2 linked regions of the Peterkaempfera bronchialis genome follow. The protein of the gene in region 2 interacts with the protein of the main gene of each other region in a pairwise test. Links are inferred from orthologs where the notes say so. Each region holds a gene or a part of one and is shown on either strand. Other genes may lie near its edges.

The links. The genes of interacting proteins can lie anywhere in the genome.
Region 1: the proteins of ligA (region 2) and leuS interact in binary tests that used the Escherichia coli proteins (3 or more experiments, as listed by UniProt). The link is inferred for Peterkaempfera bronchialis from one-to-one orthologs.

The regions. Positions count from the first base shown.
Region 1 is NZ_CP031264.1:1,998,976-2,002,476, forward strand. Bases 25-3,455 are described here. They hold leuS (leucine--tRNA ligase), read right to left. Parts: upstream 3,117-3,455; coding sequence 225-3,116; downstream 25-224. Other genes in these bases: C7M71_RS08780 (hypothetical protein), read right to left, coding at 3,284-3,455. Also shown: more of C7M71_RS08780, read right to left, coding at 3,456-3,501.
Region 2 is NZ_CP031264.1:4,745,923-4,748,964, forward strand. The notes cover bases 68-3,039. They hold ligA (NAD-dependent DNA ligase LigA), read left to right. Parts: upstream 68-402; coding sequence 403-2,676; downstream 2,677-3,039. Other genes in these bases: C7M71_RS21200 (methionine synthase), read left to right, coding at 68-374. In the rest of the region: more of C7M71_RS21200, read left to right, coding at 1-67. UniProt on the Escherichia coli protein: DNA ligase that catalyzes the formation of phosphodiester linkages between 5'-phosphoryl and 3'-hydroxyl groups in double-stranded DNA using NAD as a coenzyme and as the energy source for the reaction.

The sequences.
Region 1 (3,501 bases), 2.7 Mb from region 2 along the record:
CCTCCGCACGAGGGCGGGACCACCGGAAGGGCCCCGCTCGGGATGTCCGGTCCTGCCGTTCCGGTGGTTCCACCGTAGCCGGGTCCGCAGGGCCAACGACCGGACAATCCGGGCGGGTTCCCGGAGTTCAGGGACAGTTCGGGGTTTCCCCCGACGTACTGCCCCGACATGGGGCGGGGCCGGGCGGAGGAAGGACCCTCCGCCCGGCCCCGCAGCGACAGCTGTCAGCCGGTGACGATGTTGACCAGCTTGGGCGCCCGGACGACCACCTTGCGGACGGCCGCGCCGCCGATCGCCCGGACCACGGCCTCGTCGGCCAGCGCCGCCGCCTCCAGCTCCTGCTCGCCGATGCCAGGCGGGACCTCCAGCCGGGCCCTGACCTTGCCCTTGATCTGCACCACGCAGGTCACGGTCTCGTCCACCAGGTACGCCGGGTCGGGCACCGGGTAGTCGGCGAAGGCCAGCGACTCGGCGTGGCCCAGGCGGCGCCACAGCTCCTCGGCGATGTGCGGGGCCAGCGGCGCGACCAGCAGCACCAGCCGCTCGGCCACCGCGCGCGGCGTGGAGCCGCGCTTGACCAGGTGGTTGTTGAGCTCGATGGCCTTGGCGACGGCGGTGTTGAAGCGCAGCCCCTCCATGTCGCCCCGGATGCCGTCGGCCGCCCGGTGCAGGGCGCGCAGGGTCGCGTCGTCCGGCTCCTCGTCGGTGACGACCAGCTCGCCGGTCTCCTCGTCCACCACATTGCGCCAGAGCCGCTGGAGGAAGCGGTAGGAGCCGACGACCGCCCGGTCCTCCCAGGGGCGGGAGACGTCCAGCGGGCCCATCGCCATCTCGTACAGGCGCAGCGTGTCGGCGCCGTACTGCTCGGCGATCTGGTCGGGCGCCACGGTGTTCTTCAGCGACTTGCCCATCTTGCCCGCCTCGCGGCGGACCTCCTGGCCCTGCCAGTAGTACTGGCCGTCGCGCTCCTCGACCTCGGCGGCGGGCACCGCGAAGCCCCGCGCGTCGCGGTAGACCCAGGCGGTGATCATGCCCTGGTTGTACAGCTTGTGGAACGGCTCGAAGGAGGAGACGTACCCCAGGTCGAAGAGCACCTTGTGCCAGAAGCGGGCGTACAGCAGGTGCAGTACGGCGTGCTCGGCACCGCCGACGTACAGGTCGGCGCCGCCGGCCGGCTTGCCGTCCCGGGGGCCCATCCAGTACCGCTCGGCGGCCGGGTCGACGACCACGTCGCTGGAGAGCGGGTCGACATAGCGCAGCTCGTACCAGCAGGAGCCGGCCCAGTTGGGCATGGTGTTGGTCTCGCGGCGGTAGCGCTTGGGCCCGTCGCCGAGGTCCAGTTCGACGTGGACCCACTCCTCGGCCCGGGAGAGCGGGGTCTCCGGGGAGGTCGCCGCGTCGTCCGGGTCGAAGGTGCGCGGCGAGTAGTCGTCGATCTCCGGCAGCTCGACCGGCAGCATCGACTCGGGCAGCGCGTGGGCCACGCCGTCCTCGTCGTAGACGATCGGGAAGGGCTCGCCCCAGTAGCGCTGGCGGCTGAAGAGCCAGTCGCGCAGCCGGTAGTTGACGGTGCCCTCGCCCAGGCCGCGCTCGGCCAGCCAGTCGGTGATCCGCTTCTTGGCCTCGGGCACGCCCAGGCCGTCCAGGGTGACCGAGTCATTGGCGGAGGCGATGATCGCCGCGTCATAGGAGTCGAAGGCGTCGTCCCAGGTGGACGGGTCGGTGCCGCGGTCGTCGCTCGGCTGCACCACGCAGCGCATCGGCAGACCGAAGGCCCGCGCGAAGGCGAAGTCACGGGAGTCGTGGGCGGGCACCGCCATGATGGCGCCGGTGCCGTAGCCCATCAGTACGTAGTCGGCGATGAAGACCGGGATCCGCTCGCCGCTCACCGGGTTGACCGCGTAGGCGCCGGTGAAGACGCCGGTCTTCACCTTGGCGTCGGCCTGCCGCTCCACGTCGGACTTGGCGGCGGCCTCGGCGCGGTAGGCGGCGACCGCCTCGGCGGGGGTGGCCGCGCCGCCGGTCCAGTCCGCGCGGACGCCCTCCGGCCAGGCGGCGGGGATGATCCGGTCGACCAGATCGTGTTCGGGGGCCAGCACCATGTACGTGGCGCCGAACAGGGTGTCGGGGCGGGTGGTGAAGACGGTGACGGCGGCGCCGCCGTCGGCGTCCACCGCGAAGTCCACCCGGGCGCCCTGGGAGCGGCCGATCCAGTTGCGCTGCTGGAGCTTGATCGCCTCGGGCCAGTCCAGCAGGTCCAGGTCGGCGATCAGGCGGTCCGCGTAGGCGGTGATCCGCATCATCCACTGGCGCAGCTTGGCCTTGAAGACCGGGAAGTTGCCGCGCTCGGAGCGCCCGTCGGCGGTGACCTCCTCATTGGCCAGCACGGTGCCCAGGCCGGGGCACCAGTTGACCGGTACCTCCTTGGCGTAGGCCAGCCGGTACTCGCCCAGCAGCTCGTCGCGCTCGGTGGAGGTCAGCGCCGCCCAGGGACGGCCGTCCGGGGTGGCGCGCTCACCGGTGGTGAACTGCTCGACCAGCTCGGCGATCGGCCGGGCCCGGTCGGCGGACTCGTCGTACCAGGACTCGAAGATCTTCAGGAAGATCCACTGGGTCCAGCGGTAGTAGTCCGGGTCGATGGTGGCGATCGACCGGCGGGAGTCGTGGCCCAGGCCCAGGCGGCGCAGCTGGGCGCGGAACACCTCGATGTTGCCCTCGGTGGAGACCCGGGGGTGGGTGCCGGTCTGCACCGCGTACTGCTCGGCGGGCAGGCCGAAGGCGTCGTAGCCCAGGGTGTGCAGGACGTTGTGGCCGGTCATCCGCTTGAAGCGGGCGTAGACGTCGGTGGAGATGTACCCGAGCGGGTGCCCGACGTGCAGGCCCGCACCCGAGGGGTACGGGAACATGTCCATGATGAAGGCATGCGGCTTGCCGGTGATGTCGCCGGCTGCGGGATCGGCCAGCGGGCCGGTCGGGTTGGGGGCGTTGAACGTCCCCTCCTTCTCCCACAGGTCCTGCCAGCGCGCCTCGATGTCGGCAGCCAGGGCAGCTGTGTAGCGGAAGGGCTCGCCGGCGGCGGTCTCGGCCGCGCCCGCAGCGGGGGTCGTCTCGCTCATCGTCCTCAGGACTCCATCGGTGTCAGATAGCGAACCGTCATGTCAGCCGGAAATGAAAAAACCCCTCGCATGAGGGGTCGCCGCGCCGACTCCGGCCTGTCCGCCAGGCGTCGGCCGGTGCTGGTCAGCGCGGCCGGCTAAGGAGCAGGCGCACGGTTCGCATGGGGTCAGGGTACCGCAGGGGCGCCACCGCCCGCGCGGCCCTCGGCCGGGGCGGCCCGCCGCTCCGTGCGCGGAGCGCGCAGGGCGGCGTCGAACTCCTTCAGCGCCGTCGCCACCCGGATCGACAGCATGCCCGCCGCCAGCCCGCGTGCCCGGTCCGCCGCCTGCTCGGCCGCCTCGGGCCGCCCGTCGAGCAGGCAGCACTCGGCCAGCCGCACCAGGG
Region 2 (3,042 bases):
CGGTCGCGGTGCACTGCTGCGCGCCGGGGGTGCCGCTGGCGCTGCTGCGGCGGGCCGGTGCGGCGGCGGTCTCGCTGGACCTGACCCTGCTGACCCAGCGTGACGACGATGCGGTGGGGGAGGCGGTGGAGGGCGGCACGCGCATCCTGGCCGGGGTTCTCCCCGGCACCGACGCCGCGTTGTCGGACCCTGCCGGTAGTGTCGCTGTTGTCAGGAGGTTGTGGCGCAGGCTGGGGTTCGACCCCGAGTCGCTGGCCCGCCGAGTCGTGGTGACGCCGAGCTGCGGGCTGGCGGGGGCATCCCCGGCCTACGCCCGCCGTGTGCTGTCACAGAGCGTCACGGCGGCCAGGAGCCTGGCGGACACGCCGGAGTAGTAGGCGTATCGAGGTTTGGGAGGCTCGCGTGGCCGGTGACGGCAAGGTCGTGGACCTGGCGGAGGTGCCGGCGGACGTCCGGGAGCGGCACTCCACGCTGGCGCAGGAGATCGAGGACCACCGCTTCCGCTACTACGTCAAGGACGCGCCCGTCGTCAGCGATGCCGAGTTCGACACGCTGATGCGGGAGTTGGAGGGGCTGGAGGAGCGCTATCCGGTGCTCCGCACCCCCGACTCGCCCACCCAGAAGGTCGGCGGCGCCTACTCCAACGAGTTCGCCGAGGTCGAGCATCTGGAGCGGATGCTCAGCCTGGACAACGCGATGAACGACGAGGAGCTGGACGCCTGGGCCGAGCGGATCGCCCGGGAGCTGGACGGCATCCCGTACCACTTCCTCTGCGAGCTCAAGGTGGACGGCCTGGCGGTCAACCTCACCTATGAGAACGGGCGGCTGGTCCGCGCCGCCACCCGGGGCGACGGCCGCACCGGTGAGGACATCACCGCCAATGTCCGCACCATCGCCGAGATCCCCGACATGCTGCGGACCGACGGCGGGCACCCCGCTCCGGAGCTGGTGGAGATCCGCGGCGAGATCTATCTGCCGACCGAGAAGTTCACCGAGCTGAACGCCGCGCTGGCCGCCGAGAACGAGCGCCGCAAGGCGGAGAACGAGCAGCGCACCGCCGAGGGCAGGCGACCGCTGGCGATGGTCCGGCTCTTCGCCAACCCGCGCAATGCCGCCGCCGGGTCGCTGCGCCAGAAGGACCCGCAGGTCACCGCGGGCCGCCCGCTGCACATGGTGGTGCACGGCATCGGCGCCCGCCGGGGGCTCGACCTGGACTGCCAGTCGCACGCCTATGACCTGCTGCACGCCTGGGGGCTGCCGACCGCCCGGCACAACAAGGTGGTCGGCTCGCTGGCCGAGGTCAAGGAGTTCATCGCGTACTTCGGCGACAACCGGCACTCCGTCGAGCACGAGATCGACGGCGTGGTGGTCAAGGTGGACGAGATCGCCCTCCAGGGCCGCCTGGGCGCCACCTCCAAGTCCCCGCGCTGGGCCATCGCCTGGAAGTACCCGCCGGAGGAGGTCACCGCCAAGCTGGCCTCCATCCGGATCGGCATCGGCCGCACCGGCCGGGCCACGCCGTATGCGGTGCTGGCCGAGCCGGTGAAGGTGGCCGGCTCCATGGTGCAGTACGCCACCCTGCACAACCAGGAGGTGGTCAAGGCCAAGGGCGTACTCATCGGGGACACCGTGGTGCTCCGCAAGGCGGGGGACGTCATCCCGGAGATCCTGGGCCCGGTCGAGGACCTGCGGGACGGCACCGAGCAGGAGTTCACGATGCCCCGGGAGTGCCATGAGTGCGGCACCGAGCTGCGGCCCATGTCCGAGGGCGACATCGACCTGCGCTGCCCCAACGCCCGGCACTGCCCGGCCCAGATCCGGGAGCGGATCGCCTACCTCGGCGGCCGTGAGGCGCTGGACATCGAGGGGCTGGGCTATGTCGCCGCCACCGCCCTCACCCAGCCGCTGGAACCGGCCGACCCCCCGCTGGCCGACGAGGCGGGCATCTTCGACCTGAAGATGGAGCAGCTGCTGCCCATCCGGGTGCTGGTCCGCGACCCCAAGTCGGGCCTGCCCAAGCTGGACGACCGCACCGGCAAGGAGAAGGTGGTCTCCTTCTTCGCCACCACCAAGGGCGAGCCCAAGAAGACCGCCCAGCTGCTGCTGGACAATCTGGAGGCCGCAAAGCAGCGACCGCTCTGGCGGTTCGTCAACGGGCTGTCCATCCGCCATGTCGGCCCGGTCGCCGCGCAGGCGCTGGCCCGGGAGTTCCGCAGCCTGGAGCGGATCGGCGAGGCCGGCGAGGAGGAGTTGGCCGCCACCGAGGGCGTGGGGCCGACCATCGCGGCGGCGATCACCCAGTGGTTCGCCGAGGACTGGCACCGCGAGATCGTCCGGCGCTGGGAGGCCGCCGGCGTCCGGCTGGAGGAGGAGGCGGTCGCCGACGAGGGGCCGCGCCCGCTGGAGGGCCTGACCGTGGTCGTCACCGGCACCCTCGCCTCGCACACCCGGGACGGGGCCAAGGAGGCCCTGGTCTCCCGGGGCGCCAAGGTCACCGGGTCGGTCTCCAAGAAGACCGCCTTTGTGGTGGTCGGCGAGAACCCCGGCTCCAAGTACGACAAGGCCGTGCAACTGGGCGTGCCGGTGCTGGACGACGACGGCTTCGCCGTCCTGCTGGAGCAGGGGCCGGACGCCGCCCGCGCCCTGCTGGGGCTGCCCACCGCCGAGGAGGACTGATCCGGAGTCACCTCCCTCGGATGCGAGGAGAATTGGTGCACTGGGTTACCGGATGACACCGCTCCGTGGTAGTGCACGTTCGGATGTCCGAAACCCTGCCCGTGCCCCGTACATGGATTTACCCTTGAACGCAGCCTGCCCGCGCGAGCGGGGCGCGGCGACAGCGCTGTCGCGTGCGGAGATCACCAGGTGAGGCACCCACCACCCGCACTGTGAGCAGCCGCTCGACCGTGCGGGCGGTGCCGCCCTGCGCCGCCGTGGTCCGGGAGATGTGCGACTCCGGGACCGGACGACGGGTCAGGCACCGGGCAGCGGCACAGGCAGGCAGGGGCGGCTCGGCGGGGCGGGGACCGACGGAGGATCTGC